One region of the Nocardioides sp. S5-5 genome, then DNA from elsewhere that is predicted to be linked to it. Evidence: riboswitches for the same ligand, from Rfam matches in the RefSeq annotation. Region 1 holds a riboswitch; each other region holds the start of a gene.
The links. A riboswitch is a leader RNA that binds a small molecule or an ion and turns the genes downstream of it on or off. The one in region 1 is predicted to bind glycine.
Positions count from the first base shown of each region.

Region 1 (9,484 bases):
TCAGCCTGCTGCGGCTGCTGGGCGTCCCGCTGTTCCTGTGGCTGGTGCTCGGCCCGGAGGCCGACGTGCTGGCCCTCGTCGTCCTCATGGTCTCCGGCGTCACCGACTTCCTCGACGGCTGGCTGGCCCGCAAGCTGAACCAGACCTCCGAGCTCGGCCGGCTGCTCGACCCGATCGCCGACCGGCTCTACATCCTCGCCGTCGTCGTCGGGCTCGCGATGCGCGACATCATCCCGTGGTGGGTCGCGCTCTCGCTGCCGCTGCGTGACCTGCTGCTGTGGGGCCTGGTGCCGCTGCTGCGCACCCGCGGCTACAGCGCGCTCCCGGTCCACTTCCTCGGCAAGGCCGCCACCTTCAACCTGCTCTACGCCTTCCCGCTGCTCCTGCTCGGCGACGGCGACGGGCGGTTCGCGACCCTGGCCCAGGTGTTCGGGTGGGCCTTCGCACTGTGGGGGATCGGGCTGTACTGGTGGGCCGGCGTGCTCTACGCCTGGCAGGTGCGCAGGCTGCTCGCGACGACCGAGCGACGCACCCATGCCTGACACCCTCGACCGGTCTCGAACGCCCCTGCTGACCCTGATCACGCAGGAGGCACTGGACCGCGACTACCAGGTCGCGGCGTCCAAGGCGGGCGCGGCCCGGACCGAGGCCGCCCCCCGCCGCGGCTACCGGGTCGCGGTCGTCGTCGTGGTCGGCCTGTTCGCGATGCTGGTGACCGTGGCCGCCGTGCAGACCTCCCAGAACGCCGACGTCGACGACGCGAGCCGGGCCAGCCTGATCGAGCGGATCGAGTCCCGGCGCGCCACTGTGCGCCGGATGCAGAACGAGCTGGCCGAGCTGCGGGCGGCCAACGCCGCGGCCGAGGACGCGCTGCGCTCGCTCGGGACGCGCTACAGCGACCTCCAGGCCAGGCGCACCCGGCTCGCCGCGCTGACCGGGTTCGGCCCGGTGACCGGCCCCGGCGTCCGGGTCACCGTCGACGACCCGCCGTACGCCGGCGCCGAGGAGCAGCTGCGCGCCTCCGACCTCGCCCTGCTCGTCGACGGGCTGTGGGAGGCCGGCGCCGAGGCGATCTCCGTCAACGGCCAGCGGCTCAACGCCCACGGCGGGATCACCAACGTCGGCGAGGCGATCGAGGTGAACGGCGTCGGGGTGGCGCCGCCGTTCACGGTGCTCGCCATCGGCGAGCGCCAGAGCCTCGCGTCCGGGTTCGCCGACAGCCAGGCCGGGCTGCGGTTCTTGAACCTGGCCCGGCAGTACGGCTTCGAGCAGAAGATGGACAATGTGGACGACCTGCATCTGCCTGCCGCGCCCGGCGCGCTGCAGCGGCTACGGTCGGCCGAGCAGAAGCAGACCAAGCCCCAGGGGCAGCAGGGAGGTGACGGGCCGTGATCGCGGTTCTCGGACTCGTGGTGGGCGTCGTCCTCGGCTTCGTGTTCCAGCCCGACGTGCCGCGCACGATCGAGCCGTACCTCCCGATCGCGGTGGTCGCCGCCCTCGACGCCGTCTTCGGCGCGCTGCGCGCCTACCTCGACGGGATCTTCGACGACAAGGTCTTCGTCGTCTCGTTCCTCAGCAACGTCGTGATCGCCGCCGGCATCGTCTACCTCGGCGACCGGCTCGGCGTCGGCGGCCAGCTCTCGACCGGCGTCATCGTCGTCCTCGGCATCCGGATCTTCACCAACGTCGCCGCCATCCGCAGGCACATCTTCCATGCCTGACCAGGACGCCGAGCGGAGCCCCGTCGACCAGGGTCCCGTCGACCGGCTCCGGGCGGCGCTGCTGCGCCCCTCGCGCCGGCAGCTGGTCGCCGCGGCGCTGCTGGCCCTGCTCGGCTTCGGCGCCGTGACCCAGGTGCGCACCGCCGGCACCGACGACACCTATGCCGGCCTGCGCGAGCAGGAGCTGATCGACCTGCTCAACGGCCTCGCCGGGACCCGCCAGCGGACCGAGACCGAGATCGACCGGCTCGAGGAGGTCGCCGGCGGACTGCGCGACGATTCCTCGAAGCGGCAGACCGCCATCGACCAGGCCGACGCCGAGGTCGACGACCTCAACATCCTGGCCGGCCTGGTACCGGTCACCGGCCCGGGCCTGCGGGTCACCATCGAGGAGCAGGACGGCCGGGTGCGGCTCGGCTCCCTGCTCGACACCATCCAGGAGCTGCGCACCGTCGGTGCCGAGGCGATCGAGATCAACGGCGCCGTGCGGGTCGTGGCGCAGACCTCGTTCACGGAGTCCGACGGCGGGTTCGTCGTCGACGGGGAGCGGATCGAGGCGCCGTACGTCGTGGTGGCGATCGGCGAGCCGGGCGCCCTGGCCAACGCGATGACCTTCGCGCTCGGCCCCAAGAAGCAGCTCGAGGAGGACGGCGCCGTGGTGGCCGTCCAGCAGCTGCGCACGGTGGACATCGAGTCCGTGGTGCGACGCGACGAGCCTTCGTATGCCGTTCCGGACCAGGGGCAGTAGCCTTCGGGCCATGACGAACCCCGCGGACCTGAAGTACACCGTCGAGCACGAGTGGCTGCGGCAGCCGGGCGAGAGCGCCGGCTCGGTGCGGGTCGGGATCACCGACTACGCCCAGGACGCCCTCGGCGACATCGTCTACGTCTCGCTCCCGGAGGTAGGTGCCGCCGTCACCGCCGGTGAGTCCTGCGGCGAGCTCGAGTCGACCAAGTCCGTCAGCGACGTCTACGCCCCGGTGAGCGGCGAGGTCGTCGCCGTCAACGAGGCGCTCGACGCCACGCCCGAGCTGGTCAACAACGACCCGTACGGCGCGGGCTGGCTCTTCGAGGTCGTCCCCGCCGACGCCGGCGCCCTCGAGGGGCTGCTCGACGCTGCCGCATATGAGGCCCAGCTCGACAACTGATCCGGTAGGTTCGTAGCAGACCCACCGTGAGGAGCAACTGATGCCGTTCTGCACCGCCTGTGGTCGGCAGAACCCCGATGACGCCCGCTTCTGCTCGCAGTGCGGGAACCGCCTGGTCGCCCCTGAGCCGGCGCCTGTGACCGACGCCACGGCGACGATCCAGTTCGGCGGCGGAGCCGCCGGCGTCGAGACGTCCGACCGGGCCCTGAGCCCGGTCGACGCCGCGGCCGTCGACGCGCTGCCGGTCGGCCACGCGCTGCTCGTCGTCCAGAAGGGACCGGGCTCGGGCAGCCGGTTCCTGCTCGACGCCGACGAGGTCAGCGCCGGTCGCCACCCGGAGAGCGGCATCTTCCTCGACGACGTCACCGTCTCTCGCCGGCACGCGGTCTTCCGTCGCGACGGCGACAGCTTCACGGTCGAGGACGCCGGCAGCCTCAACGGCACCTACGTCAACCGCGACCGGATCGAGAAGGTCCAGCTCAAGGACAGCGACGAGGTCCAGGTCGGCAAGTACCGACTGGTCTTCTTCGCGGGCCACGAGAGCGTCTGAGGACGGTCGCAGGATGACTGCTGCCGTCGCTCGGGGCGAGCGGGAGCCACGGCTCAACATCGGCCAGGTGCTCGACCGACTGCGCGCCGACTTCGAGGACATCAGCATCCCCAAGATCCGCTTCCTCGAGGCCGAGGGGCTCGTGAAGCCGGAGCGCACGCCCGCGGGCTACCGCAAGTTCTCCGAGGCCGACATCGAGCGGCTGCGCTACATCCTGCGGATGCAGCGCGACCACTACCTGCCGCTCAAGGTGATCGGCGAGCATCTCGACGCCATCGACCGGGGCCTGACCCCGCCGGAGCCGGAGCCGGTCGTCCCGACCGTGCCGACCGTCGCGCTCGGGGCCGACGGGCTGCCCGCGCCCGAGTCGTTCCGCCGCACCGACCGGCTGCGGCTCTCGCGCAAGGAGCTGGTCAAGGTCGCCGAGATCGACGAGGACCTGCTCGCGCAGCTCGAGTCCTTCGCGCTGATCAGCCCGTCGCCGACCGGGCACTACGACACCGACGCGCTGGTGATCGCCCAGACCGCGCGCGAGCTGGCCGACTACGGCATCGAGCCGCGACACCTGCGCGCCTTCCGCTCCGCCGCCGATCGCGAGGTCGGGCTGATTCAGCAGGTCGTCACGCCCCGCAAGGGCCGCGACGCCGGGGCGAGCGCGCGTGCCGAGGAGGCGGTCAGCGAGATCGCCGCGCTGTCGGTGCGACTGCACGCCACCTTGGTGAAGGCGGGCCTGCGCCGCATCTGAGTCCGCACCCCCGACGCAGTAGGCTGGACGCATGCGCGAGGTCGACGTGATGGGTGTCCGGGTGGAGATGCCCTCCAACCAGCCGATCGTGCTGCTGCGGGAGGTGGGCGGTGAGCGCTACCTGCCGATCTGGATCGGCGCCGTGGAGGCGACGGCGATCGCCTTCGCGCAGCAGGGCGTCGTCCCCCCGCGGCCGTTGACCCACGACCTGATGAAGGACGTGCTCACCGCGACCGGGAACGAGCTGAGCGAGGTCCGGATCACCGACGTGCGCGACAACGTCTTCTACGCGACCCTGGTCTTCGCCTCCGGCGTCGAGGTCAGCGCCCGACCCTCCGACTCGATCGCGCTCGCGCTGCGCACCGGCACGACCATCTACTGCTCCGACGACGTACTCGCCGAGGCCGGGCTCGCCGCGCCGGCCGAGGAGGAGGACGAGGTCGAGGCGTTCCGCGAGTTCCTCGACCACGTCTCGCCCGAGGACTTCGGCGCCGAGGGGTGAGTCTCAGCCTCAGGGTGAGGGTTTTCGGCGACACGCCCGGTCACGTCTTTGACCGGCCCGACACCCCGGCCGTACCGTGAGAGAGTCGAAATGACAGCAGTGCAATCCCCCCTTGCCTGAAGCGCCCGACCTGGAGGATCCGTGAACGAGCAGCAGCCCGAGAAGGTCGGCCAGGACGTGACCGCGGCGACCGCTGCCGCGCAGGAGCAGGGTCTGCTGTTCACCGATGACGTCTCGCCTCTGCCGAGCGACCTCGGCTACCGCGGCCCCACCGCCTGCAACGCCGCCGGCATCACCTACCGCCAGCTCGACTACTGGGCCCGCACCGGCCTGATCGAGCCGAGCGTGCGCGGAGCCAAGGGCTCCGGCTCGCAGCGTCTCTACAGCTTCCGCGACATCTTGATCCTCAAGATCATCAAGCGGCTCCTCGATGCCGGCATCTCGCTGCAGAACATCCGCACCGCGGTCAGCCACCTGCGCGAGCGCGGCACCGACGACCTCACCCAGGTCACCTTGATGAGCGACGGCGCCTCGGTCTACGAATGCACGAGCAACGACGAGGTCATCGACCTGCTGCAGGGCGGACAGGGCGTGTTCGGCATCGCGATCGGCGGTGTGTGGCGCGAGATCGAGGGCACGCTGGCCGAGCTCCCGAGCGAGCACGCCAACGAGTCGGCCCCGGCCACGCCGATCACCGGAGACGAGCTCGCCGCCCGTCGTGCGGCGCGCAACGTCGGCTGACGGGTCGTCGTACCTGTAGGCTGTAGCCGCTGTTGATGCCGCACGGGAGAGTCAGGTCCCGTGCCTGCGCCGAAGGGGCAATCCCTCCCCGGAACCTCTCAGGCGCCAGGACCGTGTGGAGCAGGCGACTCTGAAGGTGCAGTGATGCGCTGACAGAGGGGGAGGGCTCGATCGATGTCGACCCCACCCCAGGAGCACGCCTAGCCATGAGCGCCCCCTTCGTCACCCGTCACATCGGCCCGGACGACACCCAGGTCGAGACCATGCTCGACCGTCTCGGCCACGCCTCCCTCGATGCGCTGATGGACGCGGCCGTCCCGAAGTCGATCCGGTCCACCGACCCGCTGGGACTGCCCGCCGGCGTCGACGAGGAGACGGCCGCGGCCGAGCTGCGGGCGCTGGCCGGCGCGAACGTCCCCGGTGAGTCGATGATCGGTCTGGGCTACCACGCCACCGTGACCCCGGCGGTGATCCGGCGCAACGTGCTCGAGGACCCGAGCTGGTACACCGCCTACACGCCCTACCAGCCGGAGATCTCCCAGGGCCGGCTCGAGGCCCTCATCAACTTCCAGACCATGGTCGCGGACCTGACGGGCCTCCACACCGCCGGGTCGTCGCTGCTCGACGAGGGCACCGCCGCGGCTGAGGCCGTGGCCCTGGCGCACCGCGCACTCCCCAGGAACAAGGGGGCGAAGGCGCACGGCCCGTTCGTCGTCGACGCCGACGCGCTGCCGCAGACCATCGACGTGGTCGCCACCCGTTGCGAGGGCCTCGGCATCGAGATCCTGGTCGCCGACCTCTCCGCGGGGCTGCCCGACGGCGACGTCTGCGGAGTGCTGGTCCAGTACCCGGGCGCCTCCGGCCGGGTCGCCGACCTGAAGCCGCTCGTCGACGCCGTCCACGAGCGCGGCGGCCTGGCCGTCGTCGCGGCCGACCTGCTCGCGCTCACCCTGCTCGAGGCCCCCGGCACCCTCGGCGCCGACGTCGTCGTCGGCTCGGCCCAGCGCCTCGGCGTCCCGCTGTTCTACGGCGGCCCGCACGCCGGCTTCATGGCGGTGCGCGAGGGTCTCGAGCGCCAGCTGCCCGGGCGCCTGGTCGGCGTCTCGGTCGACGCGGAGGGCCGTCCGGCGTACCGTCTGGCACTGCAGACCCGCGAGCAGCACATCCGCCGCGACAAGGCGACGTCCAACATCTGCACCGCCCAGGTTCTGCTCGCCGTCACCGCGGGCATGTACGCCGTCTACCACGGTCCCGAGGGACTGCGAGCGATCGCAGGGGACATCCACGACCTGGCCCGCCGCGCCGCCGCCTCGCTCGCGGCCGCGGGCGTCGAGGTCGTCAACGACTCCTTCTTCGACACCCTCACCGTCCGGGTGCCGGGGCGCGCGGAGGCCGTCGTGGCCGCCGCCCGCGAGGCGTCGATCCACCTGCGCATCGTCGACGCCGACACGGTCGCCGTCGCCTTCGGCGAGACCGCGGGGGAGGCCACCCTGGTCGCCGTGCTCGGCGCCTTCGGCGTGTCCGCCGTGTCGGCGGAGGGGGACGCGGGGCTGCCCGAGGACCTCGAGCGCACCACCGGGTTCCTCACCCACCCGGTGTTCAACACCCATCACAACGAGACCTCGATGCTGCGCTACCTGGCGCGGCTCTCGAATCGCGACTACGCGCTCGACCGCGGCATGATCCCGCTCGGCTCCTGCACGATGAAGCTCAACGCGACCACCGAGATGGAGCCGATCTCGCTGGCCGGGTTCGCCAACCTGCACCCGTTCGCGCCGGCCGCGGACGCCGACGGCTATCGACAGCTGATCGACCAGCTCGAGGGCTGGCTCGCCGAGGTGACCGGCTACGACCGGGTCTCGATCCAGCCCAACGCCGGCGCCCAGGGCGAGTACGCCGGCATGCTCGCCATCCGCAACTACCACCGGGCCAACGGCCAGGGCCAGCGCGACGTCTGCCTGATCCCGTCCTCGGCCCATGGCACCAACCCGGCCTCCGCGGTGATGGCCGGCATGAAGGTCGTGGTGGTCAAGGCCGCCGACGACGGCACCGTCGATCTCGCCGACCTGCGCGCGAAGTGCGAGCAGCACGCCGAGACGCTCGCCGCGATCATGGTCACCTACCCCTCGACCCACGGCGTCTACGAGGAGACCATCACCGAGCTGTGCGACCTGGTCCACGAGCACGGCGGCCAGGTCTACATCGACGGGGCGAACTTCAACGCGCTGCTCGGCTACGCCGCCCCTGGCAGGTTCGGCGGCGACGTCTCGCACCTCAACCTGCACAAGACGTTCTGCATCCCCCACGGCGGCGGTGGCCCCGGCGTCGGCCCGGTCGCGGTGCGCGCCCACCTGGCGCCGTACCTGCCCACGCACCCGCTGCACCCCGACGCCACTCGGCGTGAGGGCACCGGCGCGATCAGCGCGGCGCCGTTCGGCTCCGCCGGCATCCTGCCCATCTCGTGGGCCTACATCCGGATGATGGGCGGCGCGGGCCTGACCCGCGCGACCGCCGTCGCGGTGCTCTCGGCCAACTACGTCGCCGCCCGTCTCGGCGAGCACTTCCCGGTTCTCTACCGCGGCGAGTCCGGCCTGGTCGCCCACGAGTGCATCCTCGACCTGCGCCCGATCACCGCCGAGACCGGCGTCTCGGTCGACGACGTCGCCAAGCGGCTCGTCGACTACGGCTTCCACGCCCCGACCATGTCCTTCCCGGTCGCCGGCACGCTCATGGTCGAGCCCACCGAGTCCGAGGACCTGGCCGAGCTGGACCGGTTCTGCGACGCGATGATCGCGATCAAGGGCGAGATCGACAAGGTCGGCTCGGGGGAGTGGGCGGTCGACGACTCGCCGCTGCACCACGCGCCCCACACCGCCCGCGCGCTCGTCGGCGACTGGGACCGCTCCTACTCCCGCGAGGTGGCCGTCTTCCCGGCAGGCATCTCGCCCGACAAGTACTGGCCCCCGGTCGCCCGCATCGACCAGGCCTACGGCGACCGCAACCTGGTCTGCGCGTGCCCGCCGATGGACGCCTACGTCGAGTGACCTCGTACGACGACGCGCTGGCGTCGCTGCAGGCCGCGGGCCGGCTGCCCTCCGTCTCGGCAGCAGTCGCCCGCGGCGGCACGCCGGTGTGGCAGGGCTGGGTGAGCGTGCTGGCGGGGCGTGAGGTGACCAGCGCGTCGTCGTACCGGATCGGGTCGATCACCAAGACCCTCACCGCGGTGCTGGTGCTCCAGCTCCGTGACGAGGGGAGGCTCGGGCTCGACGACCCGATCGGACGGTTCGTGCCCGGCGGCTACGGCTCGGCCACGGTGGGTGAGCTGCTCGCCCACACCGCGGGCCTGCAGAGCGAGCCCGCCGGCGCGTGGTGGGAGCGCGTCGACGGCGGCTCCGTCTCCGACCTGCTCGCCGCCAACGACGGCTCCGGTCGGGTCGCCGCGGCAGGGGAGTGCTACCACTACTCCAACCTCGGCTTCGCCCTCCTCGGCGAGGCGGTCGCCCGGCTGCGGGACGCGTCGTGGTGGTCGGTCGTGCGGTCGCGGCTGCTCGAGCCGCTCGGGATGAGCGCGACGTCGTACCACCCGCCGGACGACCACGCGCCCGGCCGCAGCGTCGACCACTTCGCCCACACCCTGTCCGCCGAGCCGCACTCCGACACCGGCGCGATGGCGCCGGCCGGACAGCTGTGGAGCACCGTCGGCGACCTGCTGCGGTGGGCGGACTTCCTCGTCACCGGGCACCCCGAGGTGCTCGCCGCGGCGACGCTCGCCGAGATGGCCGAGCGCGCCACTCCCGCCGAGGCGTACGGACTCGGGCTGCGGCTGCTCTCCGTCGACGGCCGCACCCTGGTCGGTCACACCGGCTCCATGCCCGGCTTCATGGCCTCGCTGTTCGTCGACCGGTCGACCCGCGACGCCGTGGTGGCCCTCACCGACGCCACCACCGGCCTCGGCGCCGAGCGGGTACCGGGGCTGCTCCTCGCCGCCGAGCCGGGGCCCGCGTCCGGGACGGTGATGCCGTGGCGGCCGTCGCCGCGGCCGGTCCCCGAGCTCGTCACGGAGGTGCTCGGGGTCTG
Region 1 covers NZ_CP199913.1:2,499,875-2,509,358, reverse strand. The annotation lists gene ACUP6Y_RS11825 (CDP-alcohol phosphatidyltransferase family protein) at 1-542, shown strand, start outside; gene ACUP6Y_RS11820 (DUF881 domain-containing protein) at 535-1,392, shown strand; gene ACUP6Y_RS11815 (small basic family protein) at 1,389-1,721, shown strand; gene ACUP6Y_RS11810 (DUF881 domain-containing protein) at 1,714-2,469, shown strand; gene gcvH (glycine cleavage system protein GcvH) at 2,480-2,869, shown strand; gene ACUP6Y_RS11800 (FHA domain-containing protein) at 2,910-3,419, shown strand; gene ftsR (transcriptional regulator FtsR) at 3,433-4,164, shown strand; gene ACUP6Y_RS11790 (bifunctional nuclease family protein) at 4,196-4,666, shown strand; gene ACUP6Y_RS11785 (MerR family transcriptional regulator) at 4,808-5,407, shown strand; glycine riboswitch at 5,441-5,531, shown strand; gene gcvP (aminomethyl-transferring glycine dehydrogenase) at 5,614-8,451, shown strand; gene ACUP6Y_RS11775 (serine hydrolase domain-containing protein) at 8,448-9,484, shown strand, end outside.

Region 2 (9,484 bases), 480 kb from region 1:
CGACTACAAGGCGGGCCGGGCCGAGAAGGACCCCGACCTGGTCGACCAGCTGGACCGGGCCGGGGCGCTGCTCGACGCGCTCGGCCTGGCCACGCTCACCCCGCCCGGCCTGGAGGCCGACGACGTCAACGCGTCGGCCGCGACCTGGGCCGGCGAGAACGGCTGGGACTGCGTGATCATCACCTCCGACCGCGACTCGTTCGCCCACATCAGCGAGCACACCCGGGTGCTGCGGCTGATCAACGGCGGGATCAACGGCTCTCCCCTGCTCACCTCGGCCCACCTGCGCTCGATGTACGGCGTGCCGGCGGAGCGCTACCTGGAGTTCGCCGCGGTGCGGGGCGATGCCAGCGACAACCTGCCCGGGGTGCCCGGGATCGGCGAGAAGACCGCCGCCTACCTGCTCTCCCACATCGGCTCGATGCGCGAGATCTGGGCCGACATCGAGCACGACGAGGGCCGCTCGGTCGTCGCGGCGCTGGACGCGTGGGCCGAGGAGACCGGCGCGCGGCGTACCGGCGCGACGGTGCTCAAGCGGCTCTCGGCGCCGGGCGCGCGCGACACCTACGAGTTCAACCTGCGGATGATGGCCGGGCGCACCGACCTCGACCTGGGCCTGACCCCCGACGTCCCGGGTACGCCGGGCCTGCTCCCCCTCGACATCGCCCGGGTCGAGCGCGTGGTCGGCCACCTCGACATGGAGGCGACCACGGCACTCGCGCTGCGGGTGCTCACGGGCGACCCGGCGTCGGTGCCGCGCGGCTGAGACGCTGGCGAGGTGACCGACGCCCAGGACGCCCCGGTCCAGGGCCTCACCGGGCGCGGTGCGGATCAGGGCAGGTACAGGGTCGCCCGGACCGGGTTGTGGTCGGAGGCCATCGGGGTGGCGTAGCGACCGCCCGCCAGGACCGCGATGTTCTCCCAGCTCGGCACGGTGATGCCCGGCGAGACGAAGATCCGGTCGACGTGGGTCGGCCAGGTCGTCGAGCGCGGCGGGTCGGCCTTGAAGGCGTGCGCGGAGTTGAGGTACGGGTAGGTCAGGTGGGCGGCGACGTCGACCGAGTCGGCGTACCCGGCACCCTCCATGACCAGGCGCGGGGTGTCGGTCTGGCCGCGGCGGTCCAGGCCGCGGTGGGAGTTGAAGTCGCCGAGCAGGATCGTCGGCACCCCCGGGAACGCGCCGTTGACCCGGCCGAGCACGTAGGCGGTCTCCTGCTGGCGGGTGCCGTCGGACTTGCCGTCGCGCAGGTGGACCGCGGCGACCGCGACCTGCTTGCCGGTCGCCCGGTGCTGGACCAGCGCGTGGCAGAACCCGTGGTTGCGGTCGCCGAACCTGGTGAAGCGGGTGCCCTTGCTGTTGTGCTTCGGGTCGACGACGGCGTACGCGCTGGAGCGGACGTAGGCGGTCTGGCTGAACAGCTTGCGCTTCTTGCTCTTCTGGGTCTGGCAGGCCAGCGTGTAGCCGCGCTTCTTCATGACCTTGCCGATCCAGCGCTTCTTCTTGCCGTACTTGTGGGCGAGGTGGCCCTCGACGAACACCATGATGTCGGCGTTCATCCGGTCGATGTCGGCGACGACCTTCTTCTGCCGCTTCTTCCACTTCCAGCCGCCGTTGCAGTTCTTCTTCGATCCGCAGGCGACGTTGAACGTGGCCGCGGTGGTCGCCAGCGCGGTCGGCACGACGGCGCGGGACATCGGCGGCGTCACCTTGCAGGCCCGCGGACTGCCCGCGCCACCGGCGTTGGTCATCAGCGCGAAGCAGTACGTCGTGCCGGGGGCCAGGCCCGGCACGGCGGTGCGCGTGCCGGAGACCGCCCGGTAGACCATCTGGCCCGCCAGGATCGGCTCGCCCTCACCCTTCAGCGCGTAGACGTCGTAGGCCGACGCGCCGGGCGCGGCGTCCCAGTCGAGGGTGATCGTCACGGTGCCGTCGGGCTGCACCGCCTGCCCGGAGACCCAGGGAGCGCTCGGGCGGGCGGCGGCGCCCGCGGGCGAGAGCGCGGACAGCACGCCGAGCGCGACGGCGAGAACGGTCAGGAGGCAGAGCAGACGACGCATGGGCTCTACTTTCTCGCAAAGGGACGCCACATGCAGGTCGATCCCCAAAATGGGTGATGACATACCGGTCGGATCGGGATCCGGGACCGGCAGCTCACCAGGGCGAGGGCTCGTAGTCCTTCACGAAGCAGCCGTACAGGTCCTCCCCCGCCTCGCCACGCACGATCGGGTCGTAGACCCGGGCCGCGCCGTCGACCAGGTCGAGCGGCGCGTGCCAGCCCTCGGCGGCGATCCGCAGCTTCTCGTGGTGCGGTCGCTCGTCGGTGATCCAGCCGGTGTCGACGGCCGTCATCAGGATCCGGTCGGTCTCGAACATCTCGCCCGACGAGGTGCGGGTCATCATGTTGAGCGCGGCCTTGGCCATGTTGGTGTGCGGGTGCCCGGCGCCCTTGTAGCGACGGGAGAACTGGCCCTCCATCGCCGAGACGTTGACGATGTACGCGCGGCGGGCGCCGTTCTGGACGGCGGCCCGCAGCGCCGGGCGCAGCCGGGAGTTGATCAGGAAGGGCGCGATCGAGTTGCAGAACTGCACCTCGAGCAGCTCCAACGGGTCGACCTCGTCGAGCACCTGGGTCCAGGAGTTGTTGTCCTGGATGTCGGGGATCAGCCCGCCGGCGTCGATCGCGGTGCCGGCCAGGTGCTGCTCGAGCGAGGCGCCGCCGGCCTTCAGCGCGAGCGCGGTCATCGAGGCGGCATTGTGGGCCGCCAGCGCCGCCTCGGCCGACTCCCCCTCGTGGTGGGCGACGGCGTGGTCGGCCAGGGCGCCGGCGATCGCCGCCGGGTGCGCCTCGGAGATCCGGTCGAAGGCCACCATCTCGGGCAGCTCGATCCCGGTGGGCAGCGGCGCCAGCTCGCCCTCGGTGAGGTGCGTGTAGGCGCCCGGCAGGCGTCGTACGGTCTGGCACGCGTTGTTGATGATGATGTCGAGCGGGCCGTCCGCGGCGACGTCGTCGGTCAGCGCGATGACCTGGGTGGGGTCGCGCAGGTCGATGCCGACGACCTTGAGCCGGTGCAGCCACTCGGCGGAGTCCTCCATCGCGGCGAACCGGCGGACGGCGTCCTTCGGGAACCGGGTGGTGATCGTGGTGTGCGCGCCGTCGCGGAGCAGGCGCAGCGCGATGTACATGCCGATCTTGGCGCGACCACCCGTGAGCAGCGCGCGCTTGCCGGTGAGGTCGGTGCGCTGGTCGCGCTTGGCGTGGCTCATCGCGGCGCAGCGCGGGCACAGCCAGTGGTAGAACGCGTCGACCAGGGTGAAGTCCTCCTTGCAGATGTAGCACCCACGCGCGGTGAGCAGCTCACCGGCGAACGCGCCCTGCGCGGTGGAGACCAGCGGGATGCCGGCGGTCTCGTCGTCGATCCGCATCGGCGAGCCGGTCGCCGTCCTCTCGATGACGTCCTGGTCGTGACGCTGCCGCTCCAGCCGGATCTCGGCGCGCCGCTGCTTCTTGATCAGCTTGTACATGTACGACGCCGCCCGCTTCATGGTGCGCACGTCCTCGTGCTCGGGGTCGAGCAGCGGGACCTGACGGAGGACCTTGAGGGTGATCGCGAGCTCGTCCGGGTCGATCCCGGTCAGCCGCTCGGCGGAGTCGGGGCGAGGCACCGCCCGATGGTACGGGGACCGGCCGCCGGATGCCGTATGCTCGCCCCACGCCATGACCGGCGTCACAACTGAACATCGCGCCGTTCGAACCCCGGCGGGAGAGTCCCAGTCCCACGAGGACGGGCGCCGAAGGAGCAAATCTCCCCAAGAATCTCTCAGGCCCCCTGACCGCCGGGACGAGGCGAACTCTGGAAAGACGGACCGGACCCACCGGCCCGCACCCACGGTGCAAGCCGCCCGACGGGCGGTGAAGCTCTCAGGTAGCGATGACAGAGCGGGGAGGCAGCCCAGCCACGCGCGCGGCACACGCCGTGCGCTCCACGAGGAAGCCTCCCGATGACCACACCTTCCGTGACCCCACGGCTCACTCCGCTCCACGACGTCCATATCGCCCTCGGCGCGTCGTTCACCGACTTCGCGGGCTGGCAGATGCCGGTCCGCTACGGCTCGGAGAGCGTCGAGCACCGCGCCGTGCGGACGACGGCCGGGCTGTTCGACCTCACCCACATGGGCGAGATCGAGCTGACCGGCCCCGGCGCGGGCAACGCGCTGGACCACGCGCTGGTCGGCCGGCCGTCCGCGATCGGCGTGGGCCGGGCGCGCTACTCGATGATCTGCGCCGAGGACGGCGGGATCATCGACGACCTCGTCGTCTACCGGCTCGCCGAGGAGCACTACCTCGTCGTCGCGAACGCCGGCAACGTCGCGGTCGTCGCCCCCGAGCTGGTCGCCCGCGCCGGGGGGTACGACGTCACGGTCCGGGACACGTCGGCGCACTGGGCGCTGCTGGCGGTCCAGGGCCCCGCGTCCGCGGAGATCCTGTCCGGGCTGACCGAGCTCGACGTGCCGTCGCTGAGGTACTACGCGATCGACGCCGGCACGGTCGCCGGCATCGACGTGCTGCTCGCCCGCACCGGCTACACCGGCGAGGACGGCTTCGAGGTCTACTGCAAGCCGGGTGACGCCGCCGCCGTCTGGGAGGCGCTCAGCACGGCCGGCGAGGCACACGGCCTGGTCCCCGCCGGACTCGCCTGCCGCGACACGCTGCGCCTCGAGGCCGGGATGCCGCTCTACGGCCACGAGCTCGACCGGGCCACCACGCCGTACGAGGCCGGTCTGGGCCGGGTCGTCGTCCTCGACAAGCCCGAGGGCTTCGTCGGCCAGGCAGCGCTCGCGAAGCGCAAGGCGGAGGGCCCCCAACGGGTCCTCGTCGGCCTGGCCGCCACCGGTCGCCGCTCCCCGCGCGCCGGCTACCCGGTCCTCGACCCGGCCGGCGGTGCCGAGGTCGGCGTCATCACCAGCGGGTCGCCCTCCCCCACGCTGGAGAGGCCGATCGCGATGGCCTACGTGCCGGTCGCCCTGTCGGCGGTCGGCACCCGACTCCAGGTGTCGCTGCGCGGCACCCTCGAGGACGCCGACGTCGTCGAGCTCCCCTTCTACACCCGCAGCCGCTGAGCAGGAGAACCCCATGAGCAACCCCACCCACCTCCGGTACACCGCCGAGCACGAGTGGATCGCCGTCGACGGCGACACCGCCAAGGTCGGCGTGACCGCCTATGCCGCGGACGCCCTCGGCGACGTCGTGTACGTCGACCTGCCCGCCGTCGGCACCGCCGTCACCGCCGGCGAGTCCTGCGGCGAGCTCGAGTCGACCAAGTCGGTCAGCGACCTGTACGCCCCGGTCACCGGCGAGGTGGTCGAGGTCAACGACGCCGTCGACGCCGACCCGAGCCTGGTCAACAGCGACCCGTTCGGCCAGGGCTGGCTGTTCGTCGTCAAGGTGACCGCGACCGGCGAGCTGATGGACGCGGCGGCCTACGACTCCCTGATCGCCTCGACGTGACAGCGGGGTCCATGCGGGCGGCTGTACCGTCGAATCATGGAACGCAGGAGCGAGTGACCCGATGGCGCTGAGCGTCTTCGACCTCTACTCCATCGGCATCGGGCCGTCGTCGTCCCACACGGTCGGCCCGATGCGGGCGGCGCGCACCTTCGCCACCGGCCTCGCGGTCGACGGGGAGCTGCCGCGGGTCGCGCGGGTGCGGGCGGAGCTGTTCGGCTCGCTCGGCGCGACCGGGCACGGCCACGGCTCGGTCAAGGCCGTGATCCTCGGGCTCGAGGGTGACGACCCGGCGACCACCGACACCGCGACGTACGACGCCCGGGTGGCCGCGATCCTCGAGCACGAGCAGCTCCGGATCGCCGGCGAGCGGGCCGTCCGCTTCGAGGCCGACGACGTCGTCATGCACCGCCGCCAGTCGCTGCCCGCGCACCCGAACGGCATGGTGTTCACGGCGTACGACGCCGAGGGCGCCGAGCTGCGCGCTCGCACCTACTACTCGGTGGGCGGCGGCTTCGTGGTCGACGAGACCCAGGTCGGCGCGGACCGGGTGGTCGTGGACGACACGGTGCTGCCGCACCCGTTCACGACCGGCGGCGAGCTGCTCGCCGTGTGCCGCGAGGCCGAGATGAGCGTCTCCGACGTGATGCTCGCCAACGAGCTGACCTGGCGCACCGAGGCCGAGGTGCGGACCGGGCTGCTGGAGATCTGGCGGGTGATGGCCGCCTGCATCGAGGAGGGCTGCCACCGCGAGGGCGTCCTCCCGGGCGGCCTCAAGGTCCCCCGTCGCGCACCCGAGCTGCATGCGAAGCTCTGCGCGGCCGGCAGTCAGGATCCGCTCGACGTCATCGACTGGGTCAACCTGTTCGCGCTCGCGGTCAACGAGCAGAACGCCTCCGGCGGCCGGATCGTGACCGCGCCCACCAACGGCGCCGCCGGCATCGTGCCCGCGGTGCTGCAGTACTGGGTGCGCTTCGTCGCCAGGGACCTGACGCCCGAGCAGGTCGACGACGGCATCGTCCGGTTCCTGCTGACCGGCGCCGCGATCGGCATCCTGGCCAAGATGAACGCCTCCATCTCCGGCGCGGAGGTCGGCTGCCAGGGCGAGGTCGGCTCGGCCTGCGCGATGGCCGCCGGCGCCCTGTGCGAGGTCCTCGGCGGCTCCCCCGAGCAGGTCGAGAACGCCGCCGAGATCGGCATCGAGCACAACCTCGGTCTCACCTGCGACCCGGTCGGCGGGCTGGTCCAGATCCCCTGCATCGAGCGCAACGCCATCGCCTCGGTCAAGGCGATCAACGCCGCCCGGCTCGCCATCCACGGCTCCGGAGCCCACAAGGTCAGCCTCGACAAGGCTCTCAAGACGATGCGCGAGACGGGGCGCGACATGAAGACGAAGTACAAGGAGACCTCACGCGGCGGCCTGGCCGTCAACGTGATCGAATGCTGACTGCTTGGGTCGTCGTCCCTCCTGCCGATGTGCCCCGTGAGAGCCGTCGACGAGAGGGGAGCACGAGCCGTGGCACGACGCGTCTCCAAGGCCATGCTGCCCGGGCCCGGGTTCGCGGTGGCGTACGCGCTGGCCATCCTCGCCGGGCGGGCGACCCGGGTGGAGGGCAGCGAGGTGTCGCTCGTGTGGCCCGCCGCCGCGGTCGCCGTGCTCTGGGGGCTGCACGCATCCGGCCTCCCACGGGTGCCGGCGGCCCTCCACTGGACCGGGCTCGCCGCACTCACCTTCGGCGTCAACCTGACGACCGGCGCCGCGGCTGACCTGTCGGCCTGGTTCGTGCTGGTCAACGTCGCGCTGGCCGCGGTCACGGCCGCCGTCCTGCGGTACGGCGACCGCCCGGTCCGGCTGCGGGAGCCGGCCGACCTCGGCCGGCTGGTCGGGGCGATCGTGGCCGGCACCCTGGTGGCGGCGGCGCTGGCCGTGCTCTGGTTCGCCGCCGAGGGCCAAGACGACCTGCTGCGCACGTTCGCGCTGTTCGCGGTCCGCAACGGCGTGACCGCACTGGCCGGGGTGGCGGTGGTGCTGCGGTTGCGCGACGCCCGATGGCGGCCGCCGGCGCTGACGCTGACCCGGGTGGCCGAGACGCTCGCGTGCGCCGCGCTGGTCTGCGTCGTGTTCGCCCGGGTGTTCTGGCTCAACCCCGGCCACCCCAACGCCTTCGGGGTGATGCTGCCCGCGATGTGGGTCTCGCTGCGGTTCTCGACCACGACGAGCACGGTCTTCCTGACCGGCGCGGGCGCCACGATCATGGGCGCCACGCTGCTCGACCGCGGCGCACTGCAGGACATGGCGCCGCAGGAGCAGGCGCTGCTGGCGCAGGGCATGGTCGGCGCGCTCGCCGTGGTCGTGCTGACGCTCGCGCTGTTCCGCGACTCGCGCAACGAGCTGATCGCCGAGCTGCGGGACCTGGCCCTGCGCGACCCGCTGACCGGCCTGGCCAACCGGGCTCTGCTCAACCAGCGCCTCGAGGAGCTGCTGCGCCAGGAGCCGCCCGAGACGGTGGGCGTGCTGCTGCTCGACCTCGACGGCTTCAAGTCGGTCAACGACGCGTGGGGCCACGAGGAGGGCGACCTGCTGCTGGTCGAGATCGCCGGCCGGCTCACCGACGTGACCCGGCCCGGCGACACGGTGGCGCGGCTCGGCGGCGACGAGTTCGTCGTGCTCTGCCCCGGGTTGGGCGACCCGGCGGAGCTGGAGCTGTGCGCCGAGCGGATCCGCCGGCGGGTGGCACTGCCCTACGGTCAGGCCGCGGACGCGCCGTACGACCGGATCACGGCGAGCGTCGGCGCCGTCGTCTCGGAGCGCACCAGCACGCCGCGCTCGCTGCTGGCCGCCGCCGACCGGGCGATGTACGACGCCAAGCCGGCCGGGCGGGGGCTCAGCGACCGGGGAGCACCGGCCGCGCGATGGCCGGCAGGGCCTCGCGCGGCAGCAGGCGCGCCTGCTCGTGGCTGAGCCGGCGGTTGCGTGGCCGGCGTGTCTACCGCCGGGCCACGACCGACGGCACCCGGCCGCGACGCCCCAGGGCAAGAGTTGGTCATCTAGGTACGCGACAGCGCCCGGGCCACCATCTCCAGCGAGCCGGCGGGGACGCCGGGGCTGTACAGGTAGCCCTGCACCTCGTCGCACCCCCGCTCCCGCAGGTACCGCTCCTGGGCGGGGGTCTCGACGCCCTCGGCGACCACGGTCATGCCGAGGGCGTGGGCCATCACGATGATGGCGTCGACGATGGCGGCGTTCTCGGCGGTGCTGATCTCCTGGACGAACGAGCGGTCGATCTTGAGCTTGTCGATGGGGAACCGGGTCAGGTAGGCGAGGCTGCTGTAGCCGCAGCCGAAGTCGTCGACCACGATCGACACGCCGAGCGAGCGCAGCGACTCCAGCATCGCGACCACGTCGCCGTGGTCCTCGATGAGCAGGCCCTCGGTGATCTCGACCTCGAGCTGGGAGGGCTGGATGCCGGCGAGCTCGATGGCCGTCGCGATGTCGTCGAGCCAGGCCCGTCCCCGCAGCTGGCGAGGCGAGACGTTGACGGCGAGCCGCAGCGGGCGGCCGAGCTGCTCTTGGACCCGGGCGAGCGAGGAGCAGGCGGTGGCGAGCACCCAGCCGCCGAGCTGGGCGATCATGCCGCCGTCCTCGGCGACCGGGATGAACCGGTCCGGCGGGACCGGACCGAGGGTCGGGCTGGTCCAGCGGGCCAGCGCCTCGACGCCGACGACCTCGCCGGTGAGGAGGTCCACCTGGGGCTGGTAGACCAGCGAGAGCTCGTCGTGGTCGAGTGCCTGGCGCAGCGCCGCGGACAACGCGAGCCGGTCGTTGTTCTCCGCCAGCATCGCCGGCTCGAACCAGCGGATCTCGTTGCGGCCGGCCGCCTTGGCCTGGTACATCGCGATGTCGACGTTCTTCAGCAGCGTCCCGGGGTCACGGCCGTCGGCGGGGCAGCGCGTCCCGCCGACGCTGGCCGTGACCGCGA
Region 2 covers NZ_CP199913.1:2,019,030-2,028,513, reverse strand. The annotation lists gene ACUP6Y_RS09545 (5'-3' exonuclease) at 1-766, shown strand, start outside; gene ACUP6Y_RS09540 (endonuclease/exonuclease/phosphatase family protein) at 832-2,058, opposite strand; gene ACUP6Y_RS09535 (SDR family NAD(P)-dependent oxidoreductase) at 2,153-3,664, opposite strand; glycine riboswitch at 3,750-3,845, shown strand; glycine riboswitch at 3,846-3,947, shown strand; gene gcvT (glycine cleavage system aminomethyltransferase GcvT) at 4,001-5,119, shown strand; gene gcvH (glycine cleavage system protein GcvH) at 5,133-5,507, shown strand; gene ACUP6Y_RS09520 (L-serine ammonia-lyase) at 5,569-6,951, shown strand; gene ACUP6Y_RS09515 (diguanylate cyclase domain-containing protein) at 7,021-8,466, shown strand; gene ACUP6Y_RS09510 (putative bifunctional diguanylate cyclase/phosphodiesterase) at 8,553-9,484, opposite strand, start outside.
Region 2: it holds a riboswitch for glycine, as region 1 does, so the genes downstream of both, gcvT (glycine cleavage system aminomethyltransferase GcvT) here and gcvP (aminomethyl-transferring glycine dehydrogenase) in region 1, are expected to answer to the same signal.

Region 3 (9,484 bases), 2.3 Mb from region 1:
CCGGTACGACGAACGGACCAGCGGTCCGGACAGGACACCGGCGAACCCGATCTCCTCCGCCTCGGCGGCGAGCTCGACGAACTCCTCCGGCTTGACCCACCGCTCCACCGGGTGGTGGCGCGGCGAGGGACGCAGGTACTGGGTGATCGTGACCAGCTCACAACCCGCCTCGTGCAGGTCCCGCAGCGCCTGCGAGACCTCCTCACGGGTCTCGCCCATCCCCAGGATCAGGTTCGACTTCGTGACCAGCCCGAACGCCCGGGCCTGGGTCAGCACGTCCAGCGAACGCTCGTAGCGGAACGCCGGACGGATCCGCTTGAAGATCCGCGGCACCGTCTCCACGTTGTGGGCCAGCACCTCGGGCCGCGACTCGAACACCTCGGCCAGCAGCTCGGGGCGGCCGTTGAAGTCCGGGATCAGGTTCTCCACACCCGTGCCCGGGTTCAGGTCGTGGATCGCGCGCACCGTCTCGGCGTACAGCCAGGCACCGCCGTCGGGCAGGTCGTCGCGCGCGACGCCGGTGATGGTGGCGTACTTCAGCTCCATCTGCTGCACCGACTCCGCGACGCGACGGGGCTCGTCGCGGTCCAGCGGCTGGGGCTTGCCGGTGTCGATCTGGCAGAAGTCACAACGCCGCGTGCACTGGTCGCCACCGATGAGGAAGGTCGCCTCGCGGTCCTCCCAGCACTCGAAGATGTTCGGGCAGCCGGCCTCCTGGCAGACCGTGTGCAGGCCTTCGGACTTCACCAGCTTCTGCAGCGACCGGTACTCCGGACCCATCGTCGCCTTCGTGCGGATCCACGACGGCTTCCGCTCGATGGGCGTCTCCGCGTTGCGGACCTCCAGCCGGAGGAGCTTGCGGCCCTCCGGGGCGAGGCGCGAGTCGGCACTCACCTCAGAGCTCCGTGTAGAGCGGGTGCCTCTTTGCGATCGCGGCAACGCGTCCGCCGAGTGCAGCTGTCAGGTCCGGAGTGGGCGCTCGAGTCAGGCAGGTAGCGATAATGTCACCGACGGTGGCAAATTCGTTGGCCGTCAGGCCGCGCGCGGCCAAGGCGGGCGTGCCGATCCGCAGCCCCGAGGTGACCATCGGCGGCCGCGGGTCGAACGGCACCGCGTTGCGGTTGACCGTCAAACCGATCGAGTGCAGCCGGTCCTCGGCCTGCTGGCCGTCAAGCTCCGAGTTTCGCAGGTCGACGAGGACCAAATGCACCTTCGTCCCTCCGGTCAGGACGCTGACGCCGGCATCGCGTACTTTCTCGCTGGACAACTTCCTTGCAATGATCTTTGCGCCCTGAATCGTCCGAGCCTGGCGCTCGCGGAACTCGGGCAAGGCCGCCATCTTGAAGGCCACCGCCTTGGCCGCGATGACGTGCTCGAGCGGACCGCCCTGCTGGCCGGGGAAGACCGCGCTGTTGATCTTCTTCGCCAGATCCGCGCTGTTAGTGAGGATGATCCCCCCGCGGGGTCCGCCTAGGGTCTTGTGGGTTGTGCTGGTGATCACGTCAGCGTGGGGAATGGGGTTTGGGTGCAGTCCTGCCGCGACGAGGCCCGCGAAGTGGGCCATGTCGACCATGAGGTAGGCACCGACCAGGTCGGCGATCCGGCGGAACTCCGCAAAGTCCAGGTGGAGGGGATACGCCGACCAGCCCGCCACGATCAGCTTCGGCCGGTGCTCCAGCGCTAGCCGCTCGACCTCGGCCATGTCCACCTCGAAGTCCTGGTCGTCGACGTGATAGGCCACGACGTCGTACAGCTTGCCGGAGAAGTTGATCCGCATGCCGTGGGTCAGGTGGCCACCGTGGGCGAGGTCGAGGCCGAGGATCGTGTCACCCGGGTCGAGCAGCGCGAACATCGCCGCGGCATTGGCCTGGGCACCGGAGTGCGGCTGCACGTTCGCGAAGTCGGCACCAAAGAGCTCCTTGACCCGATCGATCGCCAGCTGCTCGATCACGTCGACGTGCTCGCAGCCGCCGTAGTAGCGGCGGCCGGGGTAGCCCTCGGCGTACTTGTTGGTGAGGACCGAGCCCTGCGCCTCCATCACGGCGACGGGCGCGAAGTTCTCGGATGCGATCATCTCCAAGGTCTCGCGCTGCCGACGTAGCTCGGCGGAGATCGCCGCGTGCACGTCGGGGTCAAAATCGGCCAGGCTCTGGTTCAGGCTGGACATCTCAGAGTCCTCGGATCAGCGCGGCGTAGGCCGCGGCGTCGAGCAGCTCCGCGGTCGCGGTCACCTTGACCACGAACAGCCAGCCGTCGCCGAAGGGGTCGCTGTTGACCAGGCTCGGGTCGGCGTCGACGTCCTCGTTGACCTCGACGACCTCGCCCGTCACCGGCGAGTAGAGGTCGCTGACGGACTTGGTGGACTCGAGCTCGCCGCAGGTCTGGCCCGCGGTGACCGTGTCGCCGACGGCCGGCAGGTCGACGTACACGATGTCGCCGAGGGCGTCGGCGGCGTAGGCCGTCACGCCGACGCGCGCGGTGTCGCCGTCGAGGGCGACCCACTCGTGCTCGGCGGAGTACTGGAGGTTCGTGGGGTTGCTCATCGGGTGCTCCTGATTTCGGTAAGGGTGGGTCAGCGGGAACGGGTGTAGAACGGCAGCTCGACGACGTCGGCGTCCTCGAGGGAGCCGCGCAGGGAGACGGCGACGCGGGTGCCGGGTACGGCGAGGTGCGGGGGCACATAGGCCATGGCGATCGGCTTCTCCAGGGTCGGCGACGGGGCGCCGCTGGTGACCTCGCCGACCTCGGCGCCGGTCGCCGGGTCGACGACCGGGTAGCCCGCGCGCGGCGAGCGGCGGCCGGTCGAGACGAGGCCGACGAGCACGCGCTCCGGGCCCTCCTCCTTGCGCTTCGCGAGCGCGTCCCGGCCGACGAAGCCGCCGGGCTTGTCGAGGACGACGACGCGGCCGAGGTTCGCCTCGTACGGCGTGGTGTCGCGGCTCAGCTCGTGGCCGTAGAGCGGCATGCCCGCCTCGAGGCGCAGGGTGTCGCGGCAGGCGAGGCCGGCGGGGACCAGGCCGTGGGCCTCCCCCGCCTGCGCCAGCGCGGCCCAGACGGCAGGGGCGTCGGCCGGGCGGCAGTAGACCTCGAAGCCGTCCTCGCCCGTGTAGCCGGTGCGCGCGAGCAGCACCTCGACTGCGCGGTCAGGGGCAGCGAGCGTGCCGGCGTCGATGGCGTAGTACTTCAGCGACGGCACGTCGAGCTCGGTCAGCGCGGCGATGATCGCGGCGGACGCGGGCCCCTGGACCGCCAGCAGCGCCCAGTCGGCCGACGTGTCGCGGACCGTGACGTCGTACCCCTCGGCGCGGGCGGCGATCTCGGGCGCCACGACGGCGACGTTGCTGGCGTTGGCGACGACGAGGTAGTGCTCCTCGGCCAGGCGGTAGACGACGAGGTCGTCGATGATGCCGCCGTCCTCGGCGCAGATCATCGAGTAGCGGGCCCGGCCGACGCCGATCGCCGACGGGCGGCCGACGAGGGCGTGGTCGAGCGCGGCGCCGGCGCCCGGCCCGGTCAGCTCGATCTCGCCCATGTGGGTGAGGTCGAAGAGGCCCGCGGTCGTGCGGACGGCGCGGTGCTCGGCGAGCTCCGAGCTGTAGCGGACCGGCATCTGCCAGCCGGCGAAGTCGGTGAAGCTCGCCCCCAGGCCGGCATGGACCTCGTGCAGCGGGGTGGTTCGAGAGGACACGGCAGTGCTCCTAGGTGGTGGCGTGGGTGGGGTTGGTCAGTTCTCGAAGTCGGCGATCGGCGGGCAGGAGCAGACCAGGTTGCGGTCGCCGTAGGCCTGCTCGATGCGGCGCACAGGAGGCCAGTACTTGCCGGCCGGCGTGCCGGCCGGGAAGACCGCCTCCTCCCGCGTGTACGACGCCGTCCACTCCTCGACCAGGCAGGCGGCCGTGTGCGGGGCGTGCCGCAGCGGGCTGTCCTCGGCGGTCCAGCGGCCGCTGGCGACGGCATCGATCTCGGCGCGGATCGCGACCATCGCTGCGACGAACCGGTCGAGCTCGGCGAGGTCCTCGGACTCGGTCGGCTCGATCATCAGCGTGCCCGCGACCGGGAAGCTCATGGTCGGGGCGTGGAAGCCGTGGTCGATGAGCCGCTTCGCGACGTCGTCGACGGAGACGCCCGTCTCGGCGGTGAGCGGCCGCAGGTCGACGATGCACTCGTGCGCGACGAGTCCGTTCTCGGCGGTGTAGAGCAGCGGGAAGTGAGGAGCGAGGCGGTGGGCGAGGTAGTTGGCGCCGAGCACCGCCGTCTGGGTCGCCCGGCGCAGCCCGTCGGCCCCCATCATCCGGCCATAGGCCCACGCGATCGGCAGCACGCCCGCCGAGCCGTAGGGCGCGGCACTGATCGGCCCGATGCCCGCGCGCTGCTCCGGGACCGGGTGCAGCGGGTGGCTCGGCAGGTACGGCGCCAGGTGGGCCGCGACCGCAACGGGACCGACGCCCGGGCCGCCGCCACCATGGGGGATCGCGAAGGTCTTGTGGAGGTTGAGGTGCGAGACGTCGCCGCCGAACTCCCCCGGGCGCGCGATGCCGACCAGCGCGTTGAGGTTGGCGCCGTCGACGTACACCTGGCCGCCGTGGCGGTGCACCAGGTCGCACAGGTCGGTGATGCCGGTCTCGTAGACGCCGTGGGTGGACGGGTAGGTCACCATCACGGCGGCGAGCCGGTCGGCGTGCTCGGCGCACTTCGCGGCCAGGTCGTCGAGGTCGACGGTGCCGTCCTCGCGGGAGGCCACGACGACGACCCGGAAGCCGGCGAGCACCGCGGAGGCGGCGTTGGTGCCGTGGGCGCTGGAGGGGATCAGGCAGACGTCGCGCTGCGCCTCGCCGCGGTCGTGGTGGTAGGCGCGGATGGCGAGCAGGCCGGCGAGCTCGCCCTGCGAGCCCGCGTTGGGCTGGATCGACACTGCGGCGTACCCGGTGATCTCGGCCAGCCACTCCTCGAGCTGCTCGACGAGGACGCGGTAGCCGGCGACGTCCTCGAGCGGGGCGAGCGGGTGCATGTCGGCGAAGCCGGGCCACGAGATGGGCTCCATCTCCGCGGTGGCGTTGAGCTTCATCGTGCAGGAGCCGAGCGGGATCATCCCGCGGTCCAGCGCGTAGTCCTTGTCGGAGAGCGCCCGCAGGTAGCGCAGCATCGCGGTCTCCGAGCGGTGCCGGTGGAAGACCGGGTGCTCGAGGAAGGCCGAGGTACGACGCACCGCCGCCGGGATCCCGGTGCCCACCTGGACCATGACGCCACCATCGGTCCGCGGCTCGACGGCGTCGACGACGGACGCGACGTGGTCGGCGGTGGTGATCTCCGAGCAGGTGATGCCGACGTGGGTGTCGTCGACCGGGCGCAGCAGGATGCCGGCGGCGCGGGCCCGGGCGACGACGGCCGCGGCGTCCGCGACCTCGACGACGAGGGTGTCGAAGAAGTGCCGGTTGACCCGGCGCACGCCGCGCACCTCCAGCTCGGAGGCGATCTCGGCGGTGCGCGCGTGGACCTGCCCGGCGATCCGGCGCAGGCCGTCGGGGCCGTGGTGGACGGCGTACATGCCGGCGGTGATCGCCAGCAGCACCTGCGCGGTGCAGATGTTGGAGGTCGCCTTGTCGCGGCGGATGTGCTGCTCGCGGGTCTGCAGCGCGAGGCGGTACGCCGGCTGCCCGGACGCGTCGATGGAGACGCCCACGAGCCGTCCGGGCAGGTGCCGCTCGAGGCCCTCGCGGACGGCGATGAAGGCGGCGTGTGGACCGCCGTAGAACATCGGGACGCCGAGGCGCTGGGTGGAGCCGACGGCGATGTCGGCGCCCATCTCGCCGGGCGGGGTGAGCAGGGTGAGCGCGAGGGGGTCGCAGGTCACGGCGACGGACGCACCGCGTGCGGCGGCCTCGGCGGCGATCGGCCGCAGGTCGCGGACCTCGCCCGAGCAGCCGGGGTAGGACGCGAGCAGGCCGAAGAACTCACCGTCCGGGAGGGGCGCGTCGAGGTCGACCAGCTCGACCTCGAGGCCGACGGCCTCGGCCCGGGTGGCGAGCACGGCGAGGGTCTGCGGCAGCGTGTCCGCGTCGACCAGCACCCGCGGGAACCTCGACCGCGACGCGCGGCGCATCACCATGATCGCCTCGACCACCGCGGTGGCCTCGTCGAGCAGCGAGGCGTTCGCGGTCGGCAGGCCGGTGAGGTCGCCGACGACGGTCTGGAAGTTGATCAGCGCCTCGAGCCGGCCCTGGCTGATCTCCGGCTGGTAGGGCGTGTACGCCGTGTACCAGGCCGGGGCCTCCAGCAGGTTGCGGCGGATCACCGGCGGCGTGATCGTCGGGTGGTAGCCGCAGCCGATCATCGCCACGCCGACGTCGTTGCGTCCCGCCAGGACGGCGAGCTCGGCCAGGGCCTCGGTCTCGCTCGCCGGTGCGGGCAGCCGCAGGGGCTCGGGCGAGACGATGCCGGCCGGTACGGCGGCGGCCATCAGCTCGTCGAGGCTCGCGTAGCCGATCTCGGCCAGCATCTTCGCCTGCTCGGAGGCGTCGGTGCCGATGTGGCGCTCGCTGAAGGAGGCGCTTGAAGGGGTGGGGTCGTTCGAGGACACGGAGGCTCCCGTCGTCGAGGGTGCGTGCACCCTGCTTCGCTTGCCTCCCCGCTCTGTCATGGGTACCTGAGAGCTTCACCGCGTGAGCGGCTTGCACCGTGGGCGCAGGACATGGGTCCTGACTTTCCAGAGTTGCCTCGCCGAGCAGTGATGGGGCCTGAGAGTTTCTCGGGGAGAGTTGCTCCTACGGCGCCCCGTCCCGACCCATCGGGTCAGGCGAGGGCTCTCCTGCTTCGGCTTCGAACGGCCGATATGGAGTTGTCTTGGTGCGCCTGGCGCGGTCGTCAGAGGTCGGCCACGTAGCTGTGCGCCAGACCGTCGGTCAGTTCCGACGTCGTAGTGGTCACCGCGGATCGCTCGGTGTTGCGAAGGGAGAACACGTTGCTGCTCATCACCACGTCGGCGGGGTTGACTTGCGCGGCGGGGTCCCAGAGACGGGATCGGATGAGCGCCTTCCCGCAGTGGAAATAGTTCTCTTCGACCTCGACGATGAGCACAAGTTTAGGTACGCGGCCGTCCGCCTCGTGCTGGTGACGGAGGTGAACGTCGTCGGTGACGAATGCCTTTCCGTTGACTCGCAAGGTCTCTCGCATCCCTGGGACGAGAAAAAGCATGCCGATCTCGGAGTTGCACGCGAGGTTCCTGAAGCTGTCGGCCAGAGCGTTGCCCGAACGATCTGGGAGGCTGAGGGTGGCGTCGTCGAGCACCTTCACGAAGCCCGGACCGTCTCCCCGAGGGCTGGAGTCAGCTCCCTTGGCTCCGTGAGTTGCTAGGCAAACGAACGGAGCATGTGCGATGAAGCGCTGGGCCGTCAGACCCAGGTCCCGATCAATCTTGTCTAGCACGGGAGCGTCGGGGGTACCCAGCACATCACAGACCTCCTGGACGCTGAGCCGGCGGACCCGGTCGAGGAGGGAACGGGCGGAGGGGCGCACTGCCGACCCGGAGGCCGGAGTCACGTTGAGCTCAGACATTGAGACTTATCTCTCTGCCGAGGGCGCGCGACACGCACACCATCATGGTGCGGCCTGTTTCCTGTTGTTCGCGGGTCAAGACGTCGTCGCGGTGCTCGGGGCGCCCGGCCAAGATCTCGACTTCGCAGGTTCCGCAGACTCCGGAGCGACAACTCGCGCTGACGGGGATGCCGGCTCGCGCCAGTCCGTCGAGTAGGGAGGTATCGGCGTCGACGTTGATGGTCCGTGCGCTCTTGATCGCCCGGACGGTGACCGCGCGATTCACCTGTGGCGGACGCGGCCGAGGCTTGAACCTCTCCACGTGCAGAGAGGAGGGCGACCGTCCGGACCGGGTGACGACTTGTTCCACCGCTACCAGCAATGGCTCAGGTCCGCAGCAGATGAACGCGGCGTCCGTGTCGGCACCCGCGATGATGTCGTCGAGTGGAAGGTGACCGGTTTCGTCGAACGGCCAGTACCGCACGCGGTCGCCGAGGTCTCCGAAGGAGTCGGCGAAAGCCATGGAGCTCCGATTGCGGCTGCCGTAGTCCAAGGTCCATCGGATTCCGGCAGCCTCCGCGGCTCGGATCATCGGGATGATCGGAGTGATGCCGATGCCGCCGGCGATGAAGACGAGCGCCTCCGACTCCGGGAGTGCGAAGTTGTTGCGCGGCGAGCTCATAGTGACGATCTGCCCGGGCCGTAGGAAGTAGTGAACGTATTCGGAGCCTCCGCGGCTCAGCGGGTCCAGAAGGACGGCGATGCGGTAGGAGTTGTACGTAGCGTAGGACTCGATGAGCGAGTACTGACGCTCGACCCGGTTCGGTAGTACCAGGCCAATGTGGGCCCCAGGCTCCCAGGCTGGCAGGTCGCCGTCCAAGCCTCGCAGGAGGACGGAGACGACGCCTTCGGCCTCGTATCGAAGCTCCTCGACCCGCACACGGAGAAACGTGGTCGGGCTGCCGGTCACGACACTCTCCCGAGTGGTCCTGCCGCGCGCACCTGGAGGCGCGTGGCCGGTTCTGGCAGGTACCCGATCGGGGTCTCCGTTACTTCGACGATCTCGATGCGGCTCGGGTCCGCGCCAGCTTGGATGGCCCGCGCGGTTGCGATGTCCGAGGCGTCGTCGATGGCGCGTCGGCGGTCCTGTCCAGCCGGGATGATCGTGTCCCAACGGCTGCTGACTGGGGCGATGGCAACCCCAACCGCATTGGCGACTGCGCCGTGGCTGGGTCGGATCACCTTGGGCATGCGGCCGTGGCCGTCGCTGATGAGGGCCGATCCTCCCCCGACAACCACCAACGAGTTGATCTCGCGGGACAGATTCATACTCTCGACCGCGTCGGCGAGTGTCTCGTCGGCCACTGACATTGCCTGGCCGAGCGTGGCACGCAGGTCAGCGGGAACCGGGTGGCTGCCGATGTCGCCGCGTCCCGCTGCCACGGCTGCGTCGGTCAACGTTGGGACTGAACCGCCAAACACCAAGCCCTCTTGCGCGACGCGATATCCCAGAGATTGGGGGCCGACTCGGACGCCGCCGGAGCCGTCCTGTGTTACGACCGTGCCGCCACCGATGCTGATGCTGAGCACGTCGGGCATTCGGAAATTGGTCTTGACGCCCGCAAGCTCAGCGCCCATCGATGCTTCCCGAGGAAACCCGTCGATGAGTACGCCGAAGTCGGTCGAGGTGCCGCCGACGTCGGCGATGAGGGCGTTGGTCAGACCGGTAAGGAAGGCGGCCCCTCGGATTGAGTTGGCCGGACCTGATCCGATGGTGAAGACCGGGAACCGGGTTGCCTGCTCCAGGCCCATGAGAGTGCCGTCGTTCTGCGCGAAGTAGGTCGCAGCGCGGACTCCGCGCTTCTCCAGGACGGTCTGCAGCGACGACGCCACCTCAGTGGCGACGTGGTGGAGTGCCGCGTTGAGTGCAGTTGCATTCTCGCGCGCCAGCAAC
Region 3 covers NZ_CP199913.1:183,888-193,371, reverse strand. The annotation lists gene lipA (lipoyl synthase) at 1-894, opposite strand, end outside; gene glyA (serine hydroxymethyltransferase) at 896-2,167, opposite strand; gene gcvH (glycine cleavage system protein GcvH) at 2,169-2,543, opposite strand; gene gcvT (glycine cleavage system aminomethyltransferase GcvT) at 2,573-3,688, opposite strand; gene gcvP (aminomethyl-transferring glycine dehydrogenase) at 3,725-6,577, opposite strand; glycine riboswitch at 6,621-6,712, opposite strand; glycine riboswitch at 6,713-6,818, opposite strand; gene ACUP6Y_RS00820 (MSMEG_1061 family FMN-dependent PPOX-type flavoprotein) at 6,862-7,551, opposite strand; gene ACUP6Y_RS00815 (PDR/VanB family oxidoreductase) at 7,544-8,500, opposite strand; gene ACUP6Y_RS00810 (hydantoinase/oxoprolinase family protein) at 8,497-9,484, opposite strand, start outside.
Region 3: it holds a riboswitch for glycine, as region 1 does, so the genes downstream of both, gcvP (aminomethyl-transferring glycine dehydrogenase) here and gcvP (aminomethyl-transferring glycine dehydrogenase) in region 1, are expected to answer to the same signal.